Regions from separate parts of the Kocuria sp. NPDC057446 genome, predicted to be linked through region 1. Evidence: riboswitches for the same ligand, from Rfam matches in the RefSeq annotation. Region 1 holds a riboswitch; each other region holds the start of a gene.

Region 1 (7,102 bases):
CCTGTTCGAACGAGAATTCCGGGCTCGAAGCCTCCCCCGGCATGATCCGGGTGACTTCGACGAGGGCTTCTCGGGCTGAGATCGGCAGGACGCAGTGGAAATGCACGGGGTCGTCTTCACCGGACCGGAAGTCGATGAAGGTGGCAATCGATGGGTCGAAGGAATCATGCTCAGTTCGCACCCGTCGAACCTCGCCCGACATGAGCAGTGGTGCCTTGATCCCGACGGGGGGCCAGGTGCTGTCGAAGCAGTGGGACGCCGTGAAGAGCCGGCCGTCGGAGAGGGACACCGCCACCGAGTCGGCGCGGGCCCGCACTCGAGAGACGTGTGCGTCGAGACGGGTGATGTGAGGGTTGGCGTCGATGACGTCGTCGAGGCACCGAAAAACGGCCCGCGACGAGGTGAGGCACAGGCGGTGGCGCCTGAGCGGCAGGACCCGCTGGGCAGGTCCTGCGTCAACCGCGAGGCTCGTGAACGTGGCCGCGGGAGGCAGGGGCAAGGGGAGGGCGCCGTCGTGCCAGTAGATCAGGGAACGGTGCGGGTATCGATCCTCGGCGTCGTCGATGATGAGGATCCGCGTCCCGGTCAGCCCTGGTTCCCGACTCAGGAAATAGGCGAGGCTGCGCCCGGCAAGTCCGCCCCCGGCAACGATGACGTCGTACTCCTGCGCTTGGTGGGTCATCAGCAGGACACTCCTCTTCCCGGCGCCGACATCTCAGCGGCCACTCTCGAAACCGTCAGCGGCCCTCGTGGCGATCGTGCCAACCGGAGCGACCGCTTGGCGTCGGCGGGCCCGCCCCGTCACAGCCCTGCCGAGTCTCCGCCCAGGATCGGAACCACGCCCCCGTTCCGGCACGGAGACAGCGCGATGTCCAGTCTGACCGATCTGCGAGAGGTCGTCGACGTCGTCACCGGCGTCGACACCCCCCGCCCACACCCGTTCCGCCGCCGTCGATGCCGGCACCTGTGGTGGGCTCGGGGAGGCACTCGGCACCTGCGGCCCATCTCCATGCATCTGCACAGTGTGGTCGGCCATGACATTACCGTCTGGTAGTTTTCGGGAGGCACCGGCCCCCACGCCGGTGCGGCGACCCCCATGATCCGTTCCCCGGCGGTCGGGGGTCATCCGCTGCGCCTCGGCGCAGTGAAGCGCTCCTGCCCTCTCCCGGGCAGGAGCGCTTCGTTCCGAGCAGCCGGGACGGCGGACGGCTGTCCGGGACCGGTCGGGCGGTGAGCCCGACGGCCCGGCGGTCACCGGCGGAAGGACGCCCCGCGGTGGTCGTCGGCCAGCCGCGGGCCGGCCCCGGCCAGGGCCTCCCGCAGCGTCCTGCCGGCGGGGAGGGTCCCGGGGTCCGGCAGCAGGCCCCGTCGCCGCAGCTCCGGCGACAGCATCGTGGTGAACCGCTCCAGGTCCGCCGGCCGCACGGCCGCCGAGATGTTGAAGCCGTCCACGCCAGCCTCCTCGCGCCAGCACTCGAGCTCGTCCGCCACGGTGCCGGGGGCCCCGGCGATGACGGGCCCGCGGCCGCCGATGGCCACGAACTCGGCGAGGTCCCGCACCGTCCAGGTCCGGTCCGGGGACAGTGAGGTGAACGCCGCGAGCGCGGACTGGTTGGCGTCGGTGGCCACGTACTCGAGCGGCGCGTCAGGCTCCGCCCCGGCCAGGTCGACCCCGGTCCAGCCACCGAACAGGGACAGGGCCCCCTCGATGTCCACGTGCCGGCGATATCCGTCGAGTCTGGCCTGGGCCTCCTCGTCGGTCTCGGCGACCACCACGGTGGCCATGGTGAAGGTCTTCACGGTGTCCTCGGCCCGTCCCTGCGCGGCCAGTTCGGCCCGGACGCCGTCGGTCCACCGGCGCACGAGCTGCGGGGTGTTGCCGATGAAGAAGATGGCCTCGGCGTGGTCCACGGCGAACTGCTGTCCGCGCCGGGAGGCGCCGGCCTGGAACAGGAACGGGGTGCCCTGGGGGCCGGGGTGGGTCAGTGCCTGGCCGGGCACGGAGAACCAGGTGCCCTCGTGGCCGATGGGGTGCACCAGGTCCGGGTCCACGAAGACCCCGGCGCCGGCGTCGGCCTTCACCGCTCCGGGCTCGAAGGAGCCCTCGAGGAGCTTGTACATGACCTCCATGTACTCGTCGGCGCGGTCGTAGCGCTCGTCGTGCGGGATCTGCCGGTCCATGCCGAGGTTCCGGGCGGCGGAGTCCTGGTAGGAGGTCACCACGTTCCACGCCACCCGGCCGCGGGTGAAGTGGTCCAGGGTCGCGAAGGTGCGGGCCAGAAGATAGGGGGCCTCGTAGGTGACCGAGGCGGTCACCCCGAAGCCGAGCCGTTCGGTGACCGCGGCCATGGCCGGCACCGCCACGAGCGGGTCGAGCACCGGGCACTGCACTCCCCCGCGGGCGGTGGCCTCGGTCCCGCCGCCGTAGACGTCGTAGACGCCGGGGACGTCCGCCAGGAACAGCGAGGTGAAGCCGCCCTCCTCGAGGGTGCGGGCCAGGGACGTCCAGTACTCGAGCGTGTCGAAGTGCGTGACCCCGGCCTCCGGGTGGCGCCACAGCCCCGGGGACTGGTGCACGGGCACCATCATGTCGAAGGCGTTCAGCAGCAGGGGGCGGCTCATACGGTGGTCCTCTCGGGGATGGTCTCGGTGGCGCTCGCGGCGCCGGTCGGGGAGGCCGCGGTCCGGCCGGCGTGCAGATCGGTGAGCTCGGTGCCGCGCTGCTCGCGGGCGGGGTCCTTCGCGACCAGGGCGGCGACGACGGAGAGCACGGACAGCACCGAGAGGTAGCCGGCGATCAGCCACGGGGTGTCCCCGCCGGCGGCGAAGAGCAGGGCGGCGATCATCGGCATCAGCCCGCCGCCCAGGACGGTGCCCACCTGGTAGCCGAAGCTCACGCCCGAGTACCGCACGTGCACGGGGAACTGCTCGGCGAACCAGGCCGCCTGCGGTCCGTAGACCGCGTCGTGGACGAGGTTGATGCCGAGGATCACCACGAGCGGCAGCAGCGCGAGCGGGCCGGTGCCCAGGAAGGCGAACAGTACCCAGCCGAAGACGCCGATCGCCGCGTAGGCGGTCACCGAGACGACCCTGCGGCCCACCCGGTCGGACAGCCAGGCCCAGAACGGGGTGGAGAACAGGCCGATGGCCGAGGCGATCATCACGGCGGTCACGCCCGCGGCGCTGTCCCCGCGCACGTCCCGCAGATAGGTCAGCATGTAGACCGTCACCAGGTAGTAGACGGCGTTCTGGGCCAGGCGCAGGCCGATCGTGATCAGCACCGGGCGGCGGTGGTGGACCAGCAGCTCCCGCAGGGGGGCCTTGGCCACGCTGCCCGAGGCCCGGTGCTCCAGGAACTCCGGGGCGTCGGCCACGCCGAGGCGGATCCAGAGGCCCACCATCACCAGCAGGGCCGAGAGCAGGAAGGGGATGCGCCAGCCGTAGGCGGCGAACTGCTCCTCGCCCATGACGTTCTGCACGATGAAGAACGCCCCGGTGGCCAGCAGCATGCCGGCGGAGGAGCCGATCTGGGTGAAGGACCCGAAGAACCCGCGGTGCCGGGCCGGGGAGTGCTCCACGCTCAGCAGCGCGGAGCCGCCCCACTCCGCGCCCGCGGACAGGCCCTGGAGGATGCGCAGGACCACGAGCCCGGCGACGGCCCACCAGCCGATCACGTCGTAGGTGGGCAGCAGGCCGATGAGGGTGGAGGCCACGCCCATGAGCAGCAGGGAGGCCACCAGGAGGGCCTTGCGGCCGATCCGGTCCCCCAGGTGCCCGGCGATGATCCCGCCCAGGGGCCGGGCGATCACGCCGACCGCGAGCGTGGCGAAGGACGCCACGATGCCGCCGAGCTCGGTGGCCATGGGGAAGAACTGGACGTTGAAGACCAGCGCGGCGGCGGTGCCGTAGAGGTAGAAGTCGTACCACTCGATGGTGGTCCCGGCGAAGGCGGAGGCCAGGACGCGCTTCTTGCCGTGGACGATGCTGCTGCGGCCCGGGGCCGCCGTGGTCGTGGTGCTCATGCGTCAGGCTCCTGGGGTTCGGGCGGCATCGGTCGTGACATCGGTCTTGGCGTCCCCGATGGCGTTCAGGCCCTCCGGCAGGGTGCCGTTGACCAGGTAGTCGCCGAGGGCCCGGGCGCGGAAGGCGATGGGGTTGTGGGTGGCCACGGTCTGCGCGTTGCGCCAGTGCCGGTCCAGGCCCTTGGCCGTGGACGTGGCGGAGGCGCCCACGGTGAGGAACAGGTCCTGGGCCGCGCCGAGGGCCAGCTCCGGCACGGTGACCTGGGCGTGCTCCACAGCGATCTCGGACTCGTGCAGCGCCGCCGGGAGGGCGCCGGTGAAGTCCGGCCGGTCGGCGCCGGCCGCTGCGGCGGCGGCGATGCCGGCGTCCAGGGCGCGGGCGGCGTGCAGGACGGTGGCCTCGGCGGCGAAGACCTTGGCGGAGATCCGCCCGGTGGCCTCCTGGATCAGCGGGTCCTCCCGGAACGGCAGGCCGAGTCCGGTGTTGAAGGTCCGCCGGCGGGTGGCGACGGTCTCCACCGCGTCCCGCCGGGCGGCCCGGGCGATGCCGGCCAGCACGGCCAGCAGGACCAGCTGGAAGAAGGCGGCCTCGTGGACGGCCTCGGCGCTGCCGGCGGTGCGGTCCAGCACGGCGTCGTCCGGGACGCGCACCCGGTCGAAGACCGCGGTGCCCGTGCCGGTGAGCTTCTGCCCGAAGCCGTCCCAGTCGTCCTCGAGCGTCACGCCCTCGGCGTCCGTGGCGACGACGGCGAAGCGGCGCCCGTCCTGACCGTCCAAAGCGGCCGAGACCCGGGTGTAGTCGCAGAAGACGGAGCCGGTGGCGTAGAACTTCCGGCCGGTGATCTCCCACCCTCCGGCGGTGCGGGTGAGCACGGTGTTCAGGGTGCCCAGGGCGTTGCCGCCCTTCTCCGTGGAGGCGTTGCCGACGGTGGCCCCGGCCAGCACCCGCGGGTACCAGACCTCCTGGAGCTCCCGGGGCAGGAAGCGCAGGGACTCCACGAAGCCGGAGTGGGAGCGGTAGAGGTGGGCGATGTTGGAGTCCGCCTCGGCCAGGTCCACCAGCAGCCGGGTGAAGTCCTCGATGCTGACCCCGGGGCCGCCGTGGGCCGCCGGGACGCGCAGCGCACCGAATCCGGCCCGGTCCAGCCGGCGGACCTCCGCGTAGGGCAGCGCGCGCCGGAGGTCCCGGTCCAGGGAGCCGGCGGCGATCTCCGCGAACAGCGGCCGGAAGTGCTCCGCCAGTCCGGGGTAGTCCCCGGGCAGGCCGGCGGCGAGGTCCGTGCCGGCGCGGGGATGGGCGGTGGTCTCCTCGACCGTGCTCGGGGTCATGCGGTGGTCCTCTCGGTCGCACCGAGGATTGCCGGTCGGCCGGTCGCGCCGGGGCGGGCCCGGTGGCGGCGGCCCCGGAGGCTGACGTCACGGACCGGCTGCAGATCCGGGATCTCCATCGGTTCTGGCGTTAGCACCCTGACCCCTGGGGAGGGCGGGTTGCTGCGGCGTCGTCGAGCCAGATCTCTCGGCCGCTCTGAATGGGGCGCTTGCCATGGGACCAGACCCGGGTGGTGGCGTGCCAACCGTGACCGGCGTGACGTCATCGGGTGTCACGACGACGTCACAGTCGGCCACGTCGTCGTGAGTGGTGTACGGGGTCGGCGCCATGGACGCGCGGACCGGCTGGCCCGCGCTGCCGCGGTGCACCGCGGTTTCGGTGCACCGAAACCGGCTGGGCGCGGAACTGGATACGGTGGGGGTGTCGAAGGGGAGTAGTTCCCGCCACCCGACGGGTGGATGCAGAGGCGTGTCGACATGCTGGTCTCCCCGGACGGGGGACCCGGCGCGCCACTCGAGCACCTGCGTGCCCGAGCGAACGAGACCTTCGGCCGGACACCGCTCCGGCCGAGGTCTCCCCGCCCCCGGGGTCGCTCCGGCCGGGGCCCTGCCTCGAGGACGAATGATGACCACCCCTTCCGACACCCCGGCACCCCACGCCCCGACCCCGGCCGAGATCCGCCGCTGGCGCCGCTACCTGGCCGACGAGCGCGCCGAAGCCGCCGTCTACCGCGACCTCGCCGCCCGCCGCACCGGCGAGGAGCGCGAGATCCTGCTGGGCCTGGCCGAGGCCGAGGCCCGCCACGAGCAGCACTGGGTCGTGCTCCTCGGCCACCAGGTGGGGCATCCTCGCCGCGGGTCCCTGCGCTCCCGCCTCCTGGGCTTCCTCGCCCGCCACTTCGGTTCCGTGTTCGCCCTGGCCCTGATGCAGCGCGCGGAGTCCCGCTCCCCGTACGAGGCCGATCTCCACGCCACCGACGCGATGGCCGCCGACGAGCAGATCCACGAGGAGGTCGTCCGGGCCCTCGCCACCCGGGGGCGCAACCGGATGGCCGGCAGCTTCCGGGCAGCCGTCTTCGGGGCCAACGACGGACTGGTCTCCAATCTGGCGCTGGTGCTGGGCATCAGCGCCAGCGGAGTGTCCAGCGCGGTCGTGCTGCTGACCGGGGTCTCCGGCCTGCTCGCCGGGGCCCTGTCCATGGGGGCCGGCGAGTACGTCTCGGTCCGGTCCCAGCGCGAGCTGCTGGAGGCCTCCACCCCCAACGCGGACACCCGGCAGAAGGTCCCGATGCTCGACGCCGAGGCCAACGAGCTCGCCCTGTTCTACCGGGCCCGCGGCCTGGACCCCGAAGCCGCCGAGGCCAAGGCGGCCCGGGTCCTGGGCGGGGCGCACCTGGAGCACGCCGAGCACACCGGACCCGTGCCCACGGTGGAGGTCGATGAGCACGAAGCGGTGGGCACCGGGCTGGGAGCCGCGGCGTCGAGCTTCTGCTTCTTCGCCTCCGGGGCCGTCCTGCCGATCCTGCCCTACCTGTTCGGGCTGGAGGGCACCACCGCGGTGATCGTCGCGGCCGCGACCGTGGGCCTGGCGCTGCTGTCCACCGGCACCGTGGTGGCCCTGCTCTCCGGCAGCTCACCGGCGCGGATGGCGCTGCGGCAGCTGGCCATCGGCTTCGGCGCGGCCGGAGCCACCTACGCCCTGGGACTGCTCTTCGGCACCAGCATCGCCTGACCTCCTTCTGGAGTGCTGT
Region 2 (7,102 bases), on a different contig from region 1:
TTTCACTCCTGCTGCCAGGAGTACTCCGGAGCCGATCTTGGGGTGACGATCCCCGCACTCTTTGCCTGTGCCTCCCAGGGTCACGTTCTGCAAGATCGAGACGTCATCACCGACCACTGCCGTTTCGCCGATGACGACACCAGTGGCGTGGTCGATGAAAACTCCCGACCCGATGCTCGCTCCGGGATGGATGTCCATGGCCAAGAGCTCCGAGACCCTGCTTTGTAAAAACACGGCCACCAGCTCACGCCCACTGCACCACAGCAGATGCGCCACCCGGTGCACCTGCAGACCCAGAAACCCTTTGGCGAACAGGAACGGCACCAGCACATTGGGATAGGCCGGATTACGCTCCACACTGGCCAGCAGGTCAGCGGCCGCACTCTCCACAATTCCTGGTTCCGCCTCCAGTACCTGCGCGAACAGCTCCACGAGCTCCTCGCGCGGCACGTGATCATCGGCGACCTTGCCCGCCATGAGCTCTATCAAGCTCTCCTGGAACGAGTCGCACTCCTGAACGTAGACCTTCAACAGGCCCGCCAGACTTGGTTCTCGGGTGCCCGAGACGCTCTCCAGAAGCATCGTCCAGACCGTTAACACACTGGTCCGTTCCCTCGTGTGCTGCATCGTTGCTCTCTTTCCGGGCTTACCCATTCATCCTGCGCCCATCGCGGTAGCTTCCCCCCGGGCCGGCCAGTGATGATTTGTCGAGACGAACCTCATGTGTCGTGGTGCAACCATCACATGATGCCGCGACCGGTTCCTCCATCATTGAGCACCGACCGGCGACGACTCCACGGGCACCCCACGCACAGAGCCCACTACCGCAACGCGGTTTGCCTCTAACTCACCATATGTAAAGCGGTGGTGCGTTACCCCGACTGGATGTCTTCTAAGGTGTGCCCATGGTCGCCTCCACCCGCCCCAGTGTCTTGGCAGATGCCCGCGCGATCGCCGCTGCCGCCCCCGCTGGGCAGGGCACCGCTGTCGTCGCCCTAGCCATCACTGTCATCTGCGCCCGGCGATTGCCTTGGAGAGACTATTGAAACCATTTCAAGAGCGGCAACACCCGCAGGTACCCCGATGGCCGGGTCGTGGACTACCGCACCGGGCAAGTCAGGATGGTGCCCGTGATGACGATAGGTCCGTCTTGGCACTTCAGCACGTCGGACAGTGGGCTTGGGCGGCAGTTTAGTCCCGTCCGTTCCCGAGGCCGCTAACGGGGACGATTCATTCGGGCGTCAGGCGGGGCTCACCGCCAGGTCTTGAACGCCCTGGCTGGCCGTCACTTCGAGGGGGTCGCTCCGGAGAGTTCCGCTCGGATGATCTCCGCACCCGCAGCGAGAGCGATCATTTTGTCTCGCGCCACCTGTCGAGCCAGTGGCGCCATGCCGCAGTTGGTGCTCGGATACAACTGGTCCGCATCGACGAACCGGAGCACCTGCCGGAGGGTGCTGGCCACTTGCTCCGGGGTTTCGATCGCGTCGCTGGCGACGTCGATGGCCCCGACCATCACCTGCTTACCTCGGAGCAACTCGATGAGCTCGACCGGGACGCGGGAGTTGTGGCGTTCCAGGGAGACCATGTCGATCGTCGACTGCTGGAGTAGCGGGAATGACATCTCATACTGGCGCCACTCCGACCCGAGCGTCGCCTTCCACTCGGTATTGGCTTTGATGCCGTAGCCGTAGCAGATATGCACGGCCGTTTTGCTGCGCAGTCCCTCGGCCGCTCGCTCCAGTGCGGTCACGCCCCACTCTTTGAGGTCGTCGAAGAACACGTTGAAGGCAGGCTCGTCGAACTGGATGATGTCGACGCCCGCCGCCTCCAGCTCTTTGGCCTCCTGGTTGAGGATCTTCGCGAACTCCCAAGCGAGCTTTTCGCGACTCCTGTAGTGCTTGTCGTAGAGGGTGTCGATCATGGTCATGGGACCGGGGAGCGTCCACTTGATGGGCTGGCTGGTCCGCGCGCGGAGGGCCTTCGCGTCGTCGAGGAAAACCGACCGCTCACGGCCCACCGCGCCGACGACCGTCGGGACGCTCGCGTCGTAGCGGTCACGGATCCGCACCGTCTTCCGGTGTTCGAAGTCGACGCCGCTGAGGTGTTCGATGAACGTGGTGACAAAGTGCTGACGGGTCTGTTCGCCGTCGCTGACGATGTCGATACCCGCCTGGCGCTGCTCGTCCACGGCCAGGCTCAGCGCATCCCGCTTGCCCTCGCGCAGTTCCTCGCCGTCCAGCTTCCAAGGGGACCACAGCGTCTCACCTTCCGCGAGCCAGGAGGGCTTGGGCAGGCTGCCCACGATGGTGGTGGGCAACAGGGTGTTCATCGGTGATTCTCCGTCTCTCGTCCGCAGTGGGCCGCGGCCCACTGCTCCAGGAGGGTCTGGTGTGGCTTCACAAAGTGCTCCTCCGTGAACTTCCCCTGCATGAGAGCCAGCTGACTGCGCTCCTCGCGGTCGTAGGCGATCTGCGTCACCGAGTAGTCTCGACTCTCCAGGCTCGGCCGGTAGATCCGACCAGCCGCCGCATTGGCGTTGTAGATCTCCGGGCGATAGATCTTCTGGAACGCTTCCATCGTGCTGATGAGACCGATGAGTGCCAGGCTGGAATAGTCATTGAGGAGATCGCCCCGGAAATAGAACGCCAGGGGTGCGACCGCGCCGCGGGGCATGAAGTAGCGGACCCGCAGTCCCATCTTCTCGAAGTATCGATCCGTCAAGGAGGATTCATCCTGCCGATACTCGACCCCGAGGATCGGATGGTGGTTCTCGAGCCGACGATACGTCTTGGTGCTCGAGACGCTGATGCAGATCACGGGCGGCTGGGGGAACCGCTCGCGGTAGGCATCGGAGTCCAGGAAGTGCGTGAAGAGCTTCCCGTGCAATTCGCCGAAGTCATTAGGGGTGCTGGACCGGGACGCCTTCGCGTGGTGTTCCGGCAGCACCACGCTGAAGTCATAGTCCCGGAGGTAGGACGAGAAGTTGTTCCCCACGATCCCGTCGATGTGCACATTGGACAGGGTGTCGAGGATCTGCACGTCGAGGACCTCGATCAGGGGGAACACCGCGTCGTCGCCGTCGGCGGCGAAGTGCAGGTCCACGGAGACGATCTCGATCTCCACGGCATAGCGATCCCGGCTGGGATTGTCCCAGTGGGCCAGGTCGTTGAAGCGACTATTGATCATTGTCAGGGTGTTTCGGAGGTTCTGCCGACGGTTCTCGCCGCGGGCCAGGTTCGCGAAGTTCGTCGTGCCTCGGGAACTGGACGACGGGCAGTAGTCCTCATCGAAGCGGGTCGTGCTGATACCGAACGTGAAGTCGTTCGTCCTGGTGGTCTGATGCATCGATTCCTCACTGTGGACCGAGGGCCTGCCTCCCAGGTCCGTACTCATCTCGAACGTCCTTCCCTGCTGCTCGTGCACTGCCCTCCCGAAAGTCGCCTCAGTCATGCTCCTGGCACCCCCGGCGCTGCCCAGACGACGTCGATCCGGGCCTCCGGGCCGCGCGGGCCGCGGCGGTGACGCGGCGCTGACCGGTCCGGGTCGGGTTGGACCCCCGGCTGTACTCGTGGCCGCCGCGCAGCACGTTGATGCCGTCCTGCACGAAGGTGCTGGTCTGGTACATCGGCGGCACGACCGCCCCGGTCAGCGGGTCCGGTGCCTGGCCGGCGACCGCTATCGTGTTGAAGCCCCGACGGGCCGTCGGCGCAGTGTCCGTCTGTGCTGTGTCGTTCAGGAGGGTCATCTCAGCGCGCCTCCCCGGTCAGGGCCGAGGCCGGTACGGTGGCCAGCGCCCGGTCGAGGTCGGCGATCAGGTCCTCGGGACACTCCAGTCCGATGGACAGCCGGATCGTGGTCTCAGTGATGCCCGCGGCCCGGCGTTGGTTGGGGGTGAGCCGGCAGTGCGTCATGGTCGCCGGATGGCTGACCAGGGAGCGCACGTCCCCGATGTTGGCCACGAGCTGGAACAGCTCCAGAGCGTCGATGAACGGGCCGATGGCCTCGGGGCCGGCGGCCAGGTCGAAGGAGAACACCGAGCCGGTGCCGTGCGGGAAGTCCCTCTCGGCGAGGGCGGCGCTGGGGTGCCCGGGGATCGCCGGGTGGTGGACGAGCCCGACGGTGGGGTGCCGGGCCAAGTGCTCGGCGACCGTTCGCGCGGTCTCCTCCTGCCGGGCGATGCGGACGGCGAGGGTCTCCAGGCCCTGGATGAACTGGGCGGCGCTGGCCGGGGCGAGGGAAGGGCCGAGGTCGTGCAGGAACTTGCTGCGCGCCAGCGCCAGGTAGGCGCCGCGGCCGTGCCGGTCGATGAGTGCCTGTCCGCCGTAGCGGGCCTTGGGCCGGGTCAGTTGGGGCCACCGCTCCGGGGCTGCGCCGTAGTCGAAGGTGCCGCCGTCCACGATCGCCCCGCCGAGGACGGCCCCGTGCCCGCCGATGAACTTCGTGGCGGAGTGCACCACCACGTCGGCACCATGTTCCAGTGGCCGGTACAGGACCGGCGTCGCCAAGGTGCTGTCCACCACGACCGGGACCCCGGAGGCGTGGGCGATGTCCGCCAGCGCCGGCAGGTCCGGCACGGTGGCCAGCGGGTTGGTGATGGACTCCAGGAAGAACGCGCGGGTGTCCGGCCGGATCGCCGCGCCCCAAGCCTGCGGGTCGGCCGGGTCGGCGAAAGTGACCTCGATGCCGAAGTCGGCGAAGGTGTCCGTCAGCAGGTCCACCGTCCCGCCGTAGAGCTGGCTGGAGACGACCAAGTGCTTGCCGCCGTGGAGCAGGGTCAGCAGGGACAGCGCGACGGCGGCTTGTCCCGTGGCGGTGCCGATGGCCCCGATCCCGCCCTCCAGGGCCGCCAGTCGGTTCTCGAACACGGCGACCGTGGGGTTGCCCGTGCGGCTGTAGGTGAACCCGGGGGTCTCCAGCCGGAACATCGAGGCGGCCGTGGCGTGATCGGGGAAGCGGTAGGCCGCCGTCTGGTGGATGGGCACGGCCACCGGCCAATAGGGGGCCTCGGGCTCGTAGCCGGCGTGGACCTGTTGGGTGGCGTGGTGATTCATTCGATCCTCCATCGGTCCTGGCGGTAGCACCGTGCCCGCCGGTCCCGGTGTCCCAGGGTCGGCTGACTGGTTGCTGCGGCGTCGTCGAGCCAGATCTCTCGGCCGCTCTGGATGGTGTGGTGCGCTCATCCCACTCGATGGACGGCTCTATAGTCCAACGGACGGTGGGGTCGGTTGTCACAAAACCACACGTCGGGACATATTCGGGCCGGGCGGTCGCGCTCGGCCGCTTCGGCCGACGTCGGGCCGGGTTTGTGACAGGTTGTGACGGCCAGCCGCCCGGCCCTCATCGTGGGCTCAGTGATGTCCCGACGGAAGACCAGTGCGTCGTCGAGGGCGTTGTGCGCGGAGAAGATGACGCACGCCTGGGGGCGGCGTCATCAACGTCGTGGTGAACGGCGTCAACCGGATCCCGGGCACCGTGCACGGAGCCATCGGATTCGTCCTCCGGCACCACAGGAGGGCTCTCCCGGGCCCCGCTCTTCGACCGTGGCAACCCGCGGCGTATGACCAACCTCTACCGCAGCACGGTCCACCGCTAACTGGCCATATGTAAAGCGGAGGAGACGGAGCCGCGCTGGGATCCGTTGCCCCGGGGGCAACCAGCAGCAGTTCGGGCGGCCCTGAAAGTGCTATCAATCCATCGGCACCAGGCGGCGGGATGACCGTCAAGGACCCTCCTCCTTGTGCAACGCTCGGAGCCTGGAGCAAGACGGCCTGGTTCCAGGATGGCCGCCGATCAGTGGAAGGTGGTGACCCTGACCGAAGCCCTTGCGCGTGCGTGAAACATTCGTCACGTCTTGCGTATGAGCCCCGTCACCCGTACTTTGATCCAAGCAGGCGGTTTACGCCTGGAGGATTGTTACCCGGACACGGGGCAAGACCTGAGACGCACCTGACGGTGCGGCTTGGGTCTTTTTTTGTGCCCAAAATCGGAAAGAAAGGCCTGTCATGGCTGTTGTGGACTACCGGTCGTTGGCCGAGGGGATTCTGCAGGAGGTCGGCGGCGAGGAGAACATCGTTTCCGCCACCCACTGCGCAACGCGCTTGCGCCTGAAACTGCGCGACGAGTCCAAGGCGGACAAGGCCGCCATCGAGAAGCTCCCCGGGGTGATCGCCGTGATGCAGGCCGGGGGCCAGTACCAGGTCGTCATCGGCGACAACGTGCCGCACGTCCACGCCGAGCTGGGCAAAATCACCAAGCTCACCGGCGACGAAGCCTCCACTGGCGGTGACGAAGCGCCGGGCGGGAACCTCTTCAACCGGTTCATCAACCTGATCTCCTCGATCTTCTTGCCGATCCTGTGGCCGCTGGCCGGGGCCGGGCTGCTCAAGGCGTTCCTGAGCATGGCGACCCAGTTCGGCTGGCTCAACGCCGAGTCCCAGACCTACGTCATCCTGGCTGCGGCTGCCGACTCGATCTTCTACTTCCTGCCGCTGTTCCTGGCGGTCACCGCCGCCCGGCGGTTCAAGACCAACCAGTTCACTTCCATGGCCATCGCCGGCGCTTTGGTCTACCCCTCGATCGTGGAATTGGCTGCGGCCGGGGCCCCCGTGGCCTTCGCGGGTCTGCCGGTGGTGATGATGAGCTACACCAGCTCGGTGATCCCGATCATCGTCGCGGTCTGGCTGCAGGGCTACCTCGAGCGGTTCCTGAACAAGATCCTGCCCGCGGCGCTGCGCAACTTCAGCACCCCGCTGCTGACCATCCTCGTCATGGTCCCCCTCATCCTCATGACCGTCGGGCCGGTGACGACCTACGCCGCGCAGGCCATCTCTTCCGGTGTCAACGCCACCTTCGGCTTCGCTCCCTGGCTGGCTGGGGCGATCATGGGCGGGTTCTGGCAGGTCTTCGTGCTCTTCGGCCTGCACTGGGGTTTCGTCCCGATCATGACCAACGACCTCGCCACCCAGGGCTACTCCCTGCTGACGGGTCCGCTGCTCGCCGCCGTGCTCGCCCAGGCCGCCGCGACCCTGGCCGTGTTCTTCCGCACCCGCAACGCCGCCCGTCGTCAGGTCGCCGGCCCGGCCGCCCTGTCCGGGTTCCTGGC
Region 3 (7,102 bases), on a different contig from region 1:
GGCGGTCTGGGGGAAGGAGCCGATCGTGGTGGTGGGCAGCGGGGGCAGGGGACCGGCGGCCGTGAAGGCCCGGCCCTCCTGCGCGGCCCGGCGGACCTCCGCGGCCGAGCGCCCGATGTCCGTGGCGGTGAGCGACCCGGCGCGCTCGCGGACGGCCGCGTCCCGGACACCCGCCGCGTCCCGCCGGGTGCGGCGGGCCCCGGCCGCCTCGGCCAGCTCCTGGGCGACCGACTCCGTCCCGGCGGCGAGCCCGCGGGCCAGGGTGACGATCTCGCCGACCTTCTGGTCGGCGAAGGCGAGCCAGCTCCGCAGCTGCGGGTCCAGGCGGGTCTCCTCGGCCACGTCGTGCGGGACGTGGAACAGGGACGTGGAGGAGGCCACAGCCACCTGGGCGCCGCCGCGGGACAGCTCCGCGAGCTGCTCGAGCCGGCCGGCCAGGTCGGCCCGCCACACGTTGTGCCCGTCCACGGCGCCGGCCACGAGCACGGCGGAGTCCTCGCCCTGGAAGAACGCCAGCTCCTCGGGCGTGGGGGCCTCGCCCTTCACGAGGTCGAGGTGCAGGGCCTCCACCCCGGAGCAGGCCAGCGGGTGCAGCAGCGGCCCCGGCGAGCCGTAGGAGGTGGTGACGAACAGCTGCGGGCGCCCGGTCACGGCCGTCAGGGCCGTGTAGGCGTCCCACACGGACGGGGCGAGCTGCTCGGCGCCGACGTGCTGGTCCGCCACGAGGGCCGGCTCCTCCAGCTGCACCCAGTCGGCGCCGGCCGCGGCGAGCTCCTGGAGCAGCCGCGCGTACACGGGGAGCAGCTCGGGGAGCCGCTGCAGCGGCTCGAATCCCGCGGGGGCGCCGTCGTCGGCCTTGGCGAGCAGCAGGTAGGAGACGGGGCCCACGAGGACCGGTCGGACGGTGAAGCCGTGCGCGGCGGCGCGGCGGACGTCGGCCACGAGCCGGTCGGCGGTGGCGCGGAACGGGGTGCCGGGGCCGATCTCGGGCACGAGGTAGTGGTAGTTGGTGTCGAACCACTTGGTCAGCTCGAGCGGAGCCCGTCCGGCGTCGCCGCGGGCCAGCACGAAGCTCGCGTCGAGGTCGAGCCGGCCCTCGGCGTCGGCGAGGTCGGCGAACCGGGACGGGACCGCCCCGAGGGCCACGGTGGTGTCCAGGACCTGGTCGTAGAGGGGGAACGCCGCGGGCAGGGAGGAGTCCTGGGCGCCGAGGCCCAGCTGCACGAGCCGGCGGTGGGTCGCCAGCTGCAGGTCGGCGGCCGCCGACTCGAGCTCGTCGCGGGTCGAGCGCCCGGCCCAGTAGGCCTCCAGGGCCTTCTTGAGCTCGCGGCGGCGGCCGATCCGGGGGTAGCCGGTGATGGTGGCGGCGGGGAACGGGACAGTGGTCATGGGAATCTCCTGAAAGGTGTCGAGAGGTCGTGCGGAACGGGTGCGGACGGACGTGCTCACGCCGGGAGCAGCAGGTCCTCGAGCGCGACGGGCACGTGCGGGACGCGGGGGAGGTCCACGTGCTCCAGCAGGTCGAGCACGGCCCGGTGCTCGTTGAAGGTGTACAGGTGCAGACCGGGGGCGCCGGCGTCCAGGGCGGCCCGGGCCAGCCTGGCCGCGAAGGCCACACCCGCCCGGTGCCGCTCGGCGGGCCCGGGCGCGTCCTCCAGCGCGGCGGCCAGACCCGGGTGGGGCGCCAGCCCGGCCAGCCGGCACAGCGTCCGCAGCCGCCGCGGGTCGGTGACCGGCATGATCCCCGGGACGATCGGGATGCTCACCCCGGCCGCCCGCGCCGCCGCCACGAGGCGCTCGTAGCGCTGCGGGCGGAAGTAGACCTGCGTGATCGCGAAGTCCGCCCCGGAGCGCTGCTTGGCCAGCAGCACCTCCACGTCGTGCCGGAACGAGGGCGACTCCGGGTGCCGGGTCGGATAGGCGGCCACGCCCACGGCGAGCCGGCCGGCGGCGAGGGCCGCGGTGTGTCGCTGCTCCACCTCGCGCACGAGCTCCACGAGCTCGCCGGCGTGCCGCAGCTCGCCCGGCTCCGCCCCCGGGTCCAGGTCCCCGCGCAGGGCCAGGACGCCCCGGACGCCGCGGCGGACCAGCGCGGCCACGGTCCGCTCGAGCTCGGCCCGCGTGCTGCCGACGCACGTCAGGTGCGCCAGGGGCCGCAGGCTCGTGCGGGCCAGGAGGTGGTCGAGCAGGGCCAGCGAGCTGTCCCGGCGCTGCTCGTCCCCGCTGTAGGTCACCGACACGTGGTCGGGGCACGTGGGCTCGAGCGCCTCGATGGTCCGCAGCAGCGTGTCGGCGCTCGCCGCACTGCGCGGTGGGTAGAGCTCGTAGGACAGGGACGGCGGCGCCGGCCGGGCGGTCGGGCGTGGTGTCACGTTCTTCCTCCAAGGGTCACCCCGAGGGAGGGCGGCAACCGTCCCGGGACGGACCCGGGAGGGAAGCGACAGCTCCATCGGTCCTGGCGGGAGCACCGTTTCCGCGCGCCCCGTGGCGAGGAGCGCGGATGGTTGCTGCGGCGTCGACGAGCCAGGTCTCTCGGCCGCTCTGGATAGATGCAGGACCCATTCCAGCGGCTGCCCCGCCGTGCTGCCAAGTGCGGAACCGCAGAAGACGCCGGTGCGCCGACTGTGACGGCGGGGGCGTCACAGGGCGCAACACGGACGCACGGCGACGCACGGGCGGCGGGCCACGGTCCTGCGTCCCGCGCGCCCTCGCCATAATGGACGGGTCACCCCGCCCCGGACCGCAGGAACGAGTGCCCATGCCCGCCACCCCCCGCATCGTCGCCGTCGTGCCGTGCCACAACGAGGAGGCGGCCGTCGCACGGGTCGTGACCGACCTGCACGCCGCGGTGCCCGGCATCGAGGTGTACGTCTACGACAACTGCTCGACCGACGGCACCGCCGAGGCCGCCCGGCGTGCGGGCGCGCACGTGCGCCGCGAGGACGAGAAGGGCAAGGGCAACGTGGTCCGGCGGGCCTTCGCGGACATCGACGCCGACGTCTACGTGCTCGTCGACGGCGACGACACCTACGACGTGGCCGACGTCCCCACCCTGATCGGGACGCTGCTGGCCGGGCCCTACGACCACGTGGTGGGCGTGCGCCGGCAGGTCACCAGCACCGCCTACCGCTCGGGGCACGAGTCGGGCAACCGGTTCTTCAACGCCCTCGTGACCTTCGCGTTCCGCCGGCAGGTCTCCGACATGTTCAGCGGCTACCGCGTCTTCTCGCGCCGCTTCGTCAAGTCCTTCCCCGGCCTCTCCCGGGGCTTCGAGATCGAGACGGAGCTCACCGTGCACGCCGTCAACGCGCGGATGCCGCAGACCGAGGTCCCGGTCGGCTTCCGGGACCGGGCGGAGGGCAGCGAGAGCAAGCTGCGCACCTACCACGACGGACTGCGGATCCTGGCCGTCTTCGGCCGGCTGCTCTTCCACGAGCGGCCCCTCCTCGTCACCGGCGCCGTCGCGCTGGCACTGTTCGCGCTGGGGCTGGTCCTCGGCCTGCCCGTGGTCGCGGAGTTCGCGAGCACCGGCCTCGTGCCCCGCTTCCCGACGGCGTTCCTGGCCGCCTCCCTGGTCATCCTCGCCGGGGTGTTCCTGCTCATGGGCGTGCTGCTGAGCGGTCAGGCCAAGATCCGCCGGGAGACCTCCCGGCTGTTCTACCTGCGGCAGCCGGCCCCCCCGTGGAGCGGCGAGGACGCCCCGGACCGGGCCGGCCCCCGCGGCGCGGGGCAGCGGCTCCCGTGAGCACGGAGCGGGAGGAGCTGCGGTCGCGGCTGGTCCCCCTGCTGCCCTGGGCCCAGGGCCTGGGAATGCTGCTGGTCCTGCAGTTCGCCCTGTTCGGGCTGCTGACGGTGGGCCAGGCGGTGCCGGACCGGCCCATCGTCGAGCACCTGCTGGCGGCGGTCGAGGACGGCACCTACGGCCCGCACGGGACGATCGACCGGATGGGCGGCCCCGCCGACACCTTCACCGAGTGCGTCGTGGCCGGCACGGGCCTGGGCGCGTCCCCCGAGGAGTCCGCCTTCAGCCGGGCGGTCCGGATGCCCAGGATCGCGACCTGCGGCGGCGGCCCGGAGCAGCTGCGGGCCATCTCCGAGGGGGCCGTGCTCACGGACAACGGCTACTACAAGTACTGGGCCGGCTACACCGTGCTCACGCGCCCCGTGCTGGCGCTGACCGGTCTCGAGGGGCTGCGGATCGTCTCGGGCACCCTCATGGTGCTCGCCCTGGGCGGGGCGTTCCTCGCGGTCCGCGCCCGGACCTCCACCGCCGTGGCACTGGCCCTGACCCTGCCCTACGTGGCGGGGACCAACCTGCTGTCCACGCCCTCGACGTCCTTCAGCCAGTCGATCTCCATCGCCTTCATCTTCCTGTCGGTGGCCCTCGCCGCGCTCGGAGCGGGGCGCTCGACCCGGGCGGCGTACGCCGGGACGGCGCTCGGCGCGGCCCTGTTCTGCTTCGTGGACCTCCTCACCACCCCCGCCGTGCCCTGGGCGATGTCCGCGTTCGTGGTCGGCGCGGCGGTCTGGTGCCGCGCCGGGGAGCTGCGGGGGACCGCCGTGGCCGTGGTGGTGAGCGGTCTGGTCTGGCCGGCGGCCTTCGCCGTCACGTGGCTCGCGCGCTGGGTCATCGCCGGCGCCTTCCTGGGCGTCCCGGCCACCCTGGAGGTGGTCCGGCGCAACGTGGGGATCCGCACCGGGGGCGACCACGCGGGAGTGTCCGACGCGTTCGGGGCCGGCGTGCGCCGCAACCTCTCGTACTGGTGGGAGGTGGTGCCCACCTCGGGGCTCGTGCTGACCGGCTGCCTGCTCGCGGCGGGCGTGGGCCTGGGGCTGGCGCTGCACCGGGGCGGTCTCGCCCGGTGGGGGACCGCTGCCGTCCTGGCCCTGCCGGCCCTGGTCGTGCCCTTCTGGTACACGGTGCTCAGCAACCACTCCCAGATCCACGCGTTCTTCGTCAACCGCGGGGTGGCGGCCGCCCTGGCCGTCGGCACCGCGGCCTGCCTCGCGGCGGCCCTGCGGCCCCGCCCGGCCGCCGGGGCGGCGCCGCCTGGCGCGGAGCACGAGGACACCGTGCCGGCACCCGACCGTCACGATCCGGTCTCGGACCTTGCCGGGGCCGGTCGGGAGCCCTAGCCTTTAACAACCAACAGGTTGATCAAGGAATCAGTTGACAAACACCGTGGATCCCGGCGACGACGACCTCCTCGACAGGGCCTTCCTGGCCCTGGCCGACCCCGTCCGCCGCCGCATCGTCGCCCGGCTCAGCCGGGGGCCGGCCACGGTCACCGAACTGGCGGAACCCTTCGCGATCTCCCTCCAGGCGGTCTCGAAGCACATCCAGGTCCTCGAGCAGGCGCAGCTCGTCACGCGCACCCGTGACGCCCAGCGCCGGCCCGTGCACCTGGACCCCGCACGGCTCGAGGCGCTCACCGCGTGGATCGACCGGTACCGGCTGGTCCGGGAGGAGCAGTTCCGCCGCCTCGACGCCGTGCTCGACACCCGAGCCGCGGACCGCGGCGAGCACACCCAGGACTGAACCATGGGACACGCACTGCACCTGACCGTCCCCGACGGCCTGCCCTTCATCGACTTCGAGCGAGAGTTCGACCACCCCGTGGCCGAGGTCTTCCGCGCCCACGCCGATCCCGGGCTGTTCCGGCAGTGGATCGGGCCGCGCGGGCTGCGGACCCGGATCGACGGCTTCGATTTCCGCCCCGGCGGCGCCTACCGGTTCGTCCAGCGCGGCGAGGACGGCGCCGAGGAGTACGCCTTCCGCGGCGTCTTCCACACCGTGCGCGAGAACGAGCTCGTCGTCCAGACCTTCGAGTACGAGGGCTGGCCCGACGCCGTGGACCTGGAGTACCTGCACTTCGAGGACCTGGGCGACGGCCGGTGCCGGCTGCGCGGGCACACCGTCCACGCGTCCCAGGAGGCCCGCGACGGGATGGTCGGATCCGGCATGGAGAACGGCATGGCCGAGGGCTACGAGCGGCTCGAGGAGCTGCTGGCCGGGCGCCGCGGGCCGGACGGGGCCTGACCGCGCGCCCGACGGGGCGGCGAGTGCCTGCCCGGGGGTGCGGGCCGCTAGACTTGGACGGTACGAGCCCCTGGGTCTCCTCCCGCCGGCGCCGCGACGCTCCGGGCGCGCGGACGGGAGCGGGCCGACGCAGGGGCGTTGTCGTGCCCGGCCGGTGCGCGCCTGCGCCGGGTCCCGCGGGCGAGGTCCCGTTCCATCCAGGCAGGAGAGTCGTTCAATGCCAGCAATCGTGATCGTCGGCGCCCAGTGGGGCGACGAGGGCAAGGGCAAGGCCACCGACCTGCTGGGAGGCCGCGTGGACTACGTGGTCAAGCCCAACGGCGGCAACAACGCGGGGCACACGGTGGTGGTGGGCGGCGACAAGTTCGAGCTCAAGCTCCTGCCGGCGGGCATCCTGAGCCCCAACGCGGTCCCCGTGATCGGCAACGGCGTCGTCGTCAATCCCCAGGCCCTCTTCGAGGAGATCGACGGCCTCGAGGCGCGCGGGGCGGACACCTCCCGGCTGCGGATCTCCGCCAACGCCCACCTGGTGGCCCCGTACCACCAGACGATGGACCAGGTCTCGGAGCGCTTCCTCGGCAAACGGGCGATCGGCACCACGGGCCGCGGCATCGGGCCCGCCTACATGGACAAGGTCGGCCGGCTCGGCATCCGCGTCCAGGACGTCCTGGACGAGTCGATCCTGCGGCAGAAGATCGAGGGCGCGCTGCGGCAGAAGAACGAGCTGCTCGTGAAGCTCTACAACCGCCGGGACATCGACGTCGAGGAGGTCGTGCAGTACTTCCTGGGCTACGCCGACCGGCTCGCCCCGATGATCGTGGACTCCACCTACCTGCTCAACCAGGCGCTCGACGAGGACAAGGTGGTGCTCATGGAGGGCGGCCAGGCGACCTTCCTCGACGTCGACCACGGCACGTACCCGTTCGTGACGTCCTCGAACCCCACCGCGGGCGGTGCGTCCGTGGGCTCGGGCATCGGGCCGACCCGCATCACCCGGGCGATCGGCATCATCAAGGCCTACACCACCCGCGTGGGCGCCGGGCCGTTCCCCACCGAGCTCTT
Region 4 (7,102 bases), on a different contig from region 1:
GGGCCGGGTGGCCTCGAGCGGGGTGCTGTCCTGCGGGGTGGCCTCGGGCCGGGTGCTGTCCTGCGGGGTGCCGGTGCTCATGCGCCCAGGCTAGTGCCGCCGGCGGCGGGCCGCCGGGTCAGGAGACGCCGGTGAGCGCTCGGTCGAGGTCCTCGAGCTGGTCCTCGACGTCCTCGATGCCCACCGAGAGCCGCACCAGGTCCACGGGCACGGCCAGCGCCGTGCCCCGGACCGAGGCGTGCGTCATCTCGGAGGGGTAGCAGATCAGGGACTCCACCCCGCCGAGGCTCACCGACAGCGAGTACAGCCGCGTGCCCTCCGCCACCGCGCGGGCCGCGGCCTCCCCGCCGGCCAGGCGGAAGGAGACCATGCCGCCGAAGCCGCGCATCTGCGCGGCGGCGAGCGCGTGACCGGGGTGCTCGGGCAGCCCGGGGTAGAGCACCTGGGCGACCTCGGGGCGCTCCAGGAGCCACTCGGCGATCCGCTGCGCGTTGTCCTGGTGGCGCTCCATCCGCAGGCTCAGGGTCTTGAGCCCGCGGGCGGCCAGGTAGCTGTCCTGGGGACCGGCCACGGCGCCGGCGGCGAACTGCTGGAAGCCGACGGCCTCGGCGAGCGGGGCCCCGCTCCACTCGGCCGCCCCGACGACCACGGCGCCGCCGAGCACGTCGGAGTGCCCGCCGATGTACTTGGTGGTGGAGTGCACCACGGCGTGCGCGCCGAGCTCCAGGGGGTTCTGCAGGTACGGGGACGCGAAGGTGTTGTCGACGACGAGCAGCGCCCCGGCGTCCCGGGCCAGCTGCGCCCAGGCGGCGACGTCGGCGATGCCGAGCAGCGGGTTGGACGGCGTCTCGAGCCACAGGACCTTCGTGGTGCCGGTCCGCACGGCCGCCCGGACGGCGCCGAGGTCCGTGATCTCCACGGGTGTGTGCCCGATGTCCCACGGGGCGAGCACCCTGGTGATCAGCCGGTTGGTGCCGCCGTAGCCGTCGGCGCCGAGCACGATGTGGTCGCCCGGGCGCAGCACCGCGCGCAGCAGGGCGTCCTCGGCGGCGATCCCCGAGGCGAAGGCGAACCCGCGCTCGCCGCGCTCCAGGGCCGCGAGCTGCTCCTCGAAACCGCTGCGGGTGGGGTTGGAGCCGCGGCTGTACTCGTGCCCGGCGCGCAGCACGTTGATCCCGTCCTGGGCGAACGTGGAGGTCTGGTAGATCGGCGGGATGACCGCCCCGGTCAGCGGATCGGGCTCCTGTCCGGCGTGGACGGCGGTGGTGGTGAAGCCCCGGTGGCGGGTGCGGGGCTCGGTGGCGGACGTCATGGCGGGTCTCACTTCCGGGAGGTCTGGACGGTGGTGGCGACGGTGTCGAGGGCCCGGCCGAGGTCGGCCACGAGGTCCTGGGGGGACTCGAGGCCGATCGACAGCCGGATCGTGGTCTCGGCGATCCCGCCGGCCCGGCGCTGCTCGGGGGTCAGGCGGCAGTGCGTCATCGCCGCCGGGTGGGCCACGAGGCTGCGGGTGTCCCCGACGTTGGCGACCAGCTTGAACAGCCGCAGCGCGTCGATGAACGGCCCCACGGCGTCGTCCGGGGCGGCGAGGTCGAAGGAGAACACGGAGCCGGTCCCGCGCGGGAAGTCCCGGGCCGCGATGCCGGCGCCGGGGTCGCCGGGCACGCCGGGGTGGTGCACGCGGGCGACGGCGGGGTGCCCGGTCAGGAACTCGGCCACCGTCAGCGCCGAGGCCGTGTGGCGGCTCACGCGCAGGTCGAGGGTCTCGGTGCCCTGCAGGATCTGGGCGGCGTTGAACGGGGACAGCGTGGTGCCGAGGTCGTGCACGTACTTGGCTCGGACCAGGTGCAGGTAGGGGCTGGCCGCGGCGCACTTCTCGACGAGGCTCTGCCCGCCCCAGCGGGCGCGGGCCCGGGTGAACTGCGGCCACTTCCCGGGCCGGGCGGACCAGTCGAAGGTCCCGCCGTCCACGACCGCCCCGGCGAGCGCGTTGCCGTGCCCGCCCAGGAACTTCGTGGCGGAGTGCACCACGATGTCGGCGCCCTTCTCCAGCGGCCGGTACAGGGCCGGGGACGCGAGGGTGTTGTCGACGACGACGGGCACCCCGGCGGCCCGGGCGACATCGGCGATCCCGGGCAGGTCCGGGAGGGTGGCCAGCGGGTTGCCGATGGACTCGAGCAGGAACGCGCGGGTGTCGGGGCGCACGGCCGCGGCCCACGCCCCTGGGGCGGTCGGGTCCACGAAGGAGACCTCGATGCCGCAGTCCGCGAAGGAGTCGGTGAGCAGGTCCACCGTGCCGCCGTAGAGCTTCTCGGAGGCCACGAGGTGCTTGCCGGCGCCCTGACCGAGCAGGGCCAGCAGCGCCACGGCCACGGCGGACTGCCCGGAGCCTGTCGCCACCGCGCCCGTGCCGCCCTCGAGGTCGCTGATCCGCTGCTCGAGCACGGCCACCGTGGGGTTGCCGGTGCGCGTGTAGGTGAAGCCCGCCCGGGTCTGGGCGAACATCTGCCGGGCCGCCTCGTAGTCCGGGAACTCGAAGGCCGCGGTCTGGTAGATCGGCACCGTCAGGGTGCGCTGGACGACCGGGTCGGAGGTGCCGGCGTGGATCTGCCGGGTCGCGAGGTCGTGGTCGGTGACGGGGATGGACATGGCGCTGCTCCTGTGCCTTGCTCTTACCCGCACCGGACGGCCGCGGTCCCCCGGTGGGGCGCCGCGGAGGATGCAGGCCGCTTCCTCATCCGAACCACCCAATGAGCATGGGGTTGGTGCGTGACCCAGTCGGAGCTTGGCGGTCACGTCTCGTGAAGCTGGACCAACACTATGCGCAGAGGTAGTGGGTGTCCCTCCGCGACGGAAGATGACGACCGTGACGGATCGTGACGTCGGCCGTGCGCGTCAGGCGCGGGTGTCGATGTCCTCGAAGACCAGGAACGTCTGGGTGTCCACCACGCCGGGCAGCTGCTGGATGTGCTCGAAGATGACCTGCCGCAGGTGCACGGTGTCCACGGCCCGCACCAGGAGCATGACGTCGAAGTTCCCGCCCACCAGGGCGATGTGGTGCACGGAGGGGATCGCCCGGAGCTGGGCGCACAGTTCCCGCCAGGTGTTCTGCTGGAGCTTGAGCGTCACGTAGGCGGAGGCCTGCAGACCCGCCCGCACCGGGTCGATCACGGTGCTGAAGCGCAGGATCACCCCCTCGTCCCGGAGCCGGTTGATCCGGGCGTAGGCGTGGGCGCGGGAGACGTGCACGGCCGCGGCGATCGCCGTCACCGACTGCCGCGCGTCGCGGGAGAGCTCCGCGAGGATCTTCTGGTCGGTCTCGTCGAGGGGCACGGGGGTCGAGGCCACGGCGGGCTCCTTCGGGGTGGATCGGGCGCAGGGTCCGGACCGCGCCGGACGAATGCGTGTGCTCCACGCCACACTAGAACATATCGTCCACGAACGGTGCGGTGACCAGCGCAGTCTTCTGCATTTTTCCCGTTCTGTGGATACGAACCATGCCCGGTTCGCATACTGGGGAGACAGAGTTGCAGCAGCCTTCCTGCCTCCCCGGGTCCGCGACCGGACCGGGGACCGACCGAGGGGACACCATGAGCCAGACCGTCGAGACCCCCGAGGACCCCATCCTCCGGGCCTCCCAGACCTTCGGCATCACGCCGGAGCAGTACATGCTCCCGGCCCGCGGTGAGATCCGCATGGTCGACCCGAGCGGGCGGCTGCTCGCCCCCGAGGAGCAGGGCACCGGCCCCGGCCACGAGTACCCGCTGCCGGCCCGGGAGGTCCTGCTGGAGGCCTACGAGAAGCTGGTGGTCGGCCGGCGCGTCAACGACCAGAACTCCGCGCTGGTCCGCCAGGGCCGCATGGCCGTCTATCCGTCCAGCCACGGCCAGGAGGCCTGCCAGGTGGCGGCCGCCCTGTGCCTCGAGGAGGGCGACTGGCTGTTCCCCACCTACCGGGACACCGTGGCGGTCATGACCAAGGGCGTGGACCCGATGCAGGTCATGGCGATCTTCCGCGGCGAGTGGCACGGCGGCTACGACCCCTACGAGCACTGCGTGGGCATCCAGTCCACCCCGCTGACCACCCAGCTGCTGCACGCGGTGGGCGTGGCGCACGCCGCCAAGCTGCGGGGCGAGGACACCGTGGTCCTGGCGATGTGCGGCGACGGCGCCACCAGCGAGGGCGACTTCCACGAGGCCCTGAACTTCGCGGCCGTGTTCAAGCTGCCGGTCGTGTTCTTCGTGCAGAACAACGGCTACGCGATCTCCGTGCCCCTGTCCCAGCAGTCCGCCGCCCCGAGCCTCGCCCACAAGGCGGTCGGCTACGGCATGGCCGGCGAGCGCGTGGACGGCAACGACCTCGTGGCGCTGCTCGCCACCCTGCGCCGGGCCGTGGACCTGGCCCGCTCCGAGTCCGAGCCCCTCCTCGTCGAGGCGCACACCTACCGCATGCAGGCGCACACCAACGCCGACGACGCCACCCGCTACCGGGACGACGCCGAGGTGCAGGAGTGGATCGCCAAGGACCCGGTGACCCGGATGCGCGCCTACCTCGGCGCGGAGGGCGTGCTCGACGACGCGGCGGAGCAGCGCATCGCCGCCGCCGCCGAGGACGTCGCCACGGCCCTGCGCGACGGCATGAACGCCGACGTGGAGGTCGACCCGCTCGAGCTGTTCCGCCACGTCTACACCGAGCAGACCCCGCAGCTCGCCGAGCAGGAGCAGTTCCTGGCCGCCGAGCTCGCCCGAGAGGAGACCGGACAGTGAGCACCCTGCACGCCCCCGCCCCGGCCGGCGAGGCCCCGCCGGTCAAGCCCGCCACCTTCGCCCAGGCGCTCAACACCGCCCTGGCCGACGCGCTGGCCGCCGATCCCGCCGTCGTCGTCTTCGGCGAGGACGTCGGCACCCTCGGCGGCGTCTTCCGCATCACCGACGGGCTGACGCAGCGCTTCGGCCGCACCCGGTGCTTCGACACCCCGCTGGCCGAGTCCGGGATCGCCGGCATGGCCGTGGGCATGGCGATGAACCGGATGCGCCCGGTCATCGAGATGCAGTTCGACGCCTTCGCCTACCCGGCCTTCGAGCAGGTCGCCTCGCACATCGCGAAGATGCACAACCGCACCCGGGGCGCGGTGCGCCTGCCGATCGTCGTCCGGATCCCCTACGCCGGCGGCATCGGCGGCGTGGAGCACCACTGCGACTCCTCCGAGGCCTACTACGCGCACACCCCGGGGCTGAAGGTCTTCACCCCCGCCACGGTCGAGGACGCGTACCTGATGCTGCGCGAGGCGATCGACTCCGACGACCCCGTGGTGTTCTTCGAGCCCAAGAAGCTCTACTGGTCCAAGGCCCCCGTGGACCTCGCCGACCTGAAGGACCGCTACGAGCAGGGCTCGCCCGAGCGCCGGGAGGGCCGCGCCGTCGTCGCCCGCGCCGGCGAGGACGCCACACTGCTGGCCTACGGGCCGTCCGTGCCGACCGCCCTGGCGGCCGCGGTGACCGCCGCGGCCGAGGGCCGCTCGCTCGAGGTCGTGGACCTGCGCAGCATCGTCCCGTTCGACGACGAGACGGTCGCCGCCTCGGTGCGGAGGACCGGGCGCGTGGTGGTCGTGGCCGAGGCGCCGGGCTTCGCGTCCGTGGCGGCCGAGATCGTGGCCCGCGTCCAGGAGCGCTGCTTCCACTCCCTGGCCGCGCCCGTGCGCCGCGTGACCGGGTTCGACATCCCGTACCCGGCGCCCAAGCTCGAGGAGCACTACCTGCCGAGCGTCGACCGCATCCTCGACGCCGTGGACGACCTGCAGTGGGAGGACTGACCATGACCGTGAAGACGTTCACCCTGCCGGATCTCGGCGAGGGACTGACCGAGGCCGAGCTCGTGAGCTGGCTCGTCCGGGTGGGCGACACCGTCGCCGTGGACCAGCCGATCGCCGAGGTGGAGACCGCCAAGTCCGCCGTGGAGGTCCCGTGCCCGTTCGCCGGGACCGTGCACCAGCTGCACGGCTCCTCGGGGCAGACCCTCGACGTGGGCGCCCCGCTGATCTCCGTGGACACCGGGGACCGGGCCGGGACCCCCGCCCCGCAGGGCGGCGGCCCCAAGGGCGGGCAGTCCTACCGGGAAGAGGAGCGCGCCGGGGCCGACCCCGCGGCGGCCGCCGGGGTCGCCGCGAGCTCGGCGGCCTCCGACGACGACGCCGGCTCGGGCAGCGTGCTCATCGGCTACGGCACGCCCGCCGGGGGCACGGCCGGGCGCCGCCGCCGGCCGAAGCGGGCCGGCGCCGCCGGTCCGGTCCCCGCTCCCGCCCCGGCGGCGGAGCTGACCGCGGCCCAGGCCGCCGGCGCCGCCCACGACGCGATGGCCTCGGCCCCGCGCCTGGCGCCCACGGTCGTCTCGCCGATCGTGCGCAAGCTCGCCAAGGACCGCGGGATCGACATCTCCACCGTGCGCGGCTCCGGGCCCGGCGGGCTCATCCTGCGCCGCGACGTCGTGGCCGCGGCGGCCGCCCCGGCGCCGGGCCCCGCCCCGTCGTCCCCGGCCCCCGAGCCGGCCGGACCGGCGCCGTCCGCCGTGGACGCCCGCACGGGGCTCGGGGTGGCCGAGCGGATCCCGGTCTCCGGGATCCGCAAGGTCATCGGGCAGGCCATGACCCGCTCCCGCAGCGAGATCCCCGAGGCCACCGTCTGGGTGGACGTGGACGCCACGCGGCTGGTCGAGCTGCGCGCCGAGCTCAAGGCGCAGGACCCGGCCACCGCGCCGGGGCTCATGGCGCTGATCGCACGCTTCGTGCTCGCCGGTCTCGCCCGCCATCCCGAGCTCGCCACCCGGATCGAGACCCTCGAGGACGGCAGCCAGGAGATCGTGCGCTTCGACGGCGTGAACCTGGGCTTCGCGGCGCAGACCGACCGGGGGCTCGTGGTGCCGAACATCCGCGACGCGCACACCCTGAGCGCCCGCGGGCTCGACGCCGAGCTCCGGCGGCTCACCGAGCTCGCCCGCTCCGGCAGGGCCGGTCCCGCCGAGCTGTCCGGCTCCACGTTCACCCTCAACAACTACGGCGTGTTCGGCACGGACGGGGCCGCGGCGATCATCAACCACCCGGAGGTCG

The links. A riboswitch is a leader RNA that binds a small molecule or an ion and turns the genes downstream of it on or off. The one in region 1 is predicted to bind S-adenosylmethionine.
Region 2: linked by a shared signal. The riboswitch ahead of ACFU0Y_RS00290 (O-acetylhomoserine aminocarboxypropyltransferase/cysteine synthase family protein) and the one ahead of ACFU0Y_RS01590 (acyl-CoA dehydrogenase family protein) in region 1 are both predicted to bind S-adenosylmethionine.
Region 3: linked by a shared signal. The riboswitch ahead of ACFU0Y_RS13755 (methylenetetrahydrofolate reductase) and the one ahead of ACFU0Y_RS01590 (acyl-CoA dehydrogenase family protein) in region 1 are both predicted to bind S-adenosylmethionine.
Region 4: linked by a shared signal. The riboswitch ahead of ACFU0Y_RS02850 (O-acetylhomoserine aminocarboxypropyltransferase/cysteine synthase family protein) and the one ahead of ACFU0Y_RS01590 (acyl-CoA dehydrogenase family protein) in region 1 are both predicted to bind S-adenosylmethionine.

What each region holds. Positions count from the first base shown of each region.
Region 1 is NZ_JBHVDI010000006.1:3,240-10,341, reverse strand. It holds gene ACFU0Y_RS01605 (lycopene cyclase family protein) at 1-682, opposite strand, end outside; gene ACFU0Y_RS01600 (LLM class flavin-dependent oxidoreductase) at 1,252-2,622, opposite strand; gene ACFU0Y_RS01595 (MFS transporter) at 2,619-4,022, opposite strand; gene ACFU0Y_RS01590 (acyl-CoA dehydrogenase family protein) at 4,026-5,351, opposite strand; SAM riboswitch class I at 5,464-5,558, opposite strand; gene ACFU0Y_RS01585 (VIT1/CCC1 transporter family protein) at 5,977-7,083, shown strand.
Region 2 is NZ_JBHVDI010000001.1:54,871-61,972, forward strand. It holds gene epsC (serine O-acetyltransferase EpsC) at 1-582, opposite strand, end outside; gene ACFU0Y_RS00275 (methionine synthase) at 1,286-2,329, opposite strand; gene ACFU0Y_RS00280 (DUF1852 domain-containing protein) at 2,326-3,345, opposite strand; gene ACFU0Y_RS00285 (PLP-dependent transferase) at 3,443-3,745, opposite strand; gene ACFU0Y_RS00290 (O-acetylhomoserine aminocarboxypropyltransferase/cysteine synthase family protein) at 3,747-5,051, opposite strand; SAM riboswitch class I at 5,057-5,169, opposite strand; gene ACFU0Y_RS00295 (beta-glucoside-specific PTS transporter subunit IIABC) at 6,003-7,102, shown strand, end outside.
Region 3 is NZ_JBHVDI010000125.1:1,049-8,150, forward strand. It holds gene metE (5-methyltetrahydropteroyltriglutamate--homocysteine S-methyltransferase) at 1-1,389, opposite strand, end outside; gene ACFU0Y_RS13755 (methylenetetrahydrofolate reductase) at 1,446-2,372, opposite strand; SAM riboswitch class I at 2,444-2,552, opposite strand; gene ACFU0Y_RS13760 (glycosyltransferase) at 2,759-3,745, shown strand; gene ACFU0Y_RS13765 (hypothetical protein) at 3,742-5,136, shown strand; gene ACFU0Y_RS13770 (ArsR/SmtB family transcription factor) at 5,183-5,539, shown strand; gene ACFU0Y_RS13775 (SRPBCC family protein) at 5,543-6,040, shown strand; gene ACFU0Y_RS13780 (adenylosuccinate synthase) at 6,258-7,102, shown strand, end outside.
Region 4 is NZ_JBHVDI010000011.1:19,512-26,613, forward strand. It holds gene ACFU0Y_RS02840 (sulfurtransferase) at 1-81, opposite strand, end outside; gene ACFU0Y_RS02845 (cystathionine gamma-synthase) at 119-1,312, opposite strand; gene ACFU0Y_RS02850 (O-acetylhomoserine aminocarboxypropyltransferase/cysteine synthase family protein) at 1,321-2,649, opposite strand; SAM riboswitch class IV at 2,674-2,807, opposite strand; gene ACFU0Y_RS02855 (Lrp/AsnC family transcriptional regulator) at 2,896-3,348, opposite strand; gene ACFU0Y_RS02860 (thiamine pyrophosphate-dependent enzyme) at 3,591-4,766, shown strand; gene ACFU0Y_RS02865 (alpha-ketoacid dehydrogenase subunit beta) at 4,763-5,812, shown strand; gene ACFU0Y_RS02870 (dihydrolipoamide acetyltransferase family protein) at 5,815-7,102, shown strand, end outside.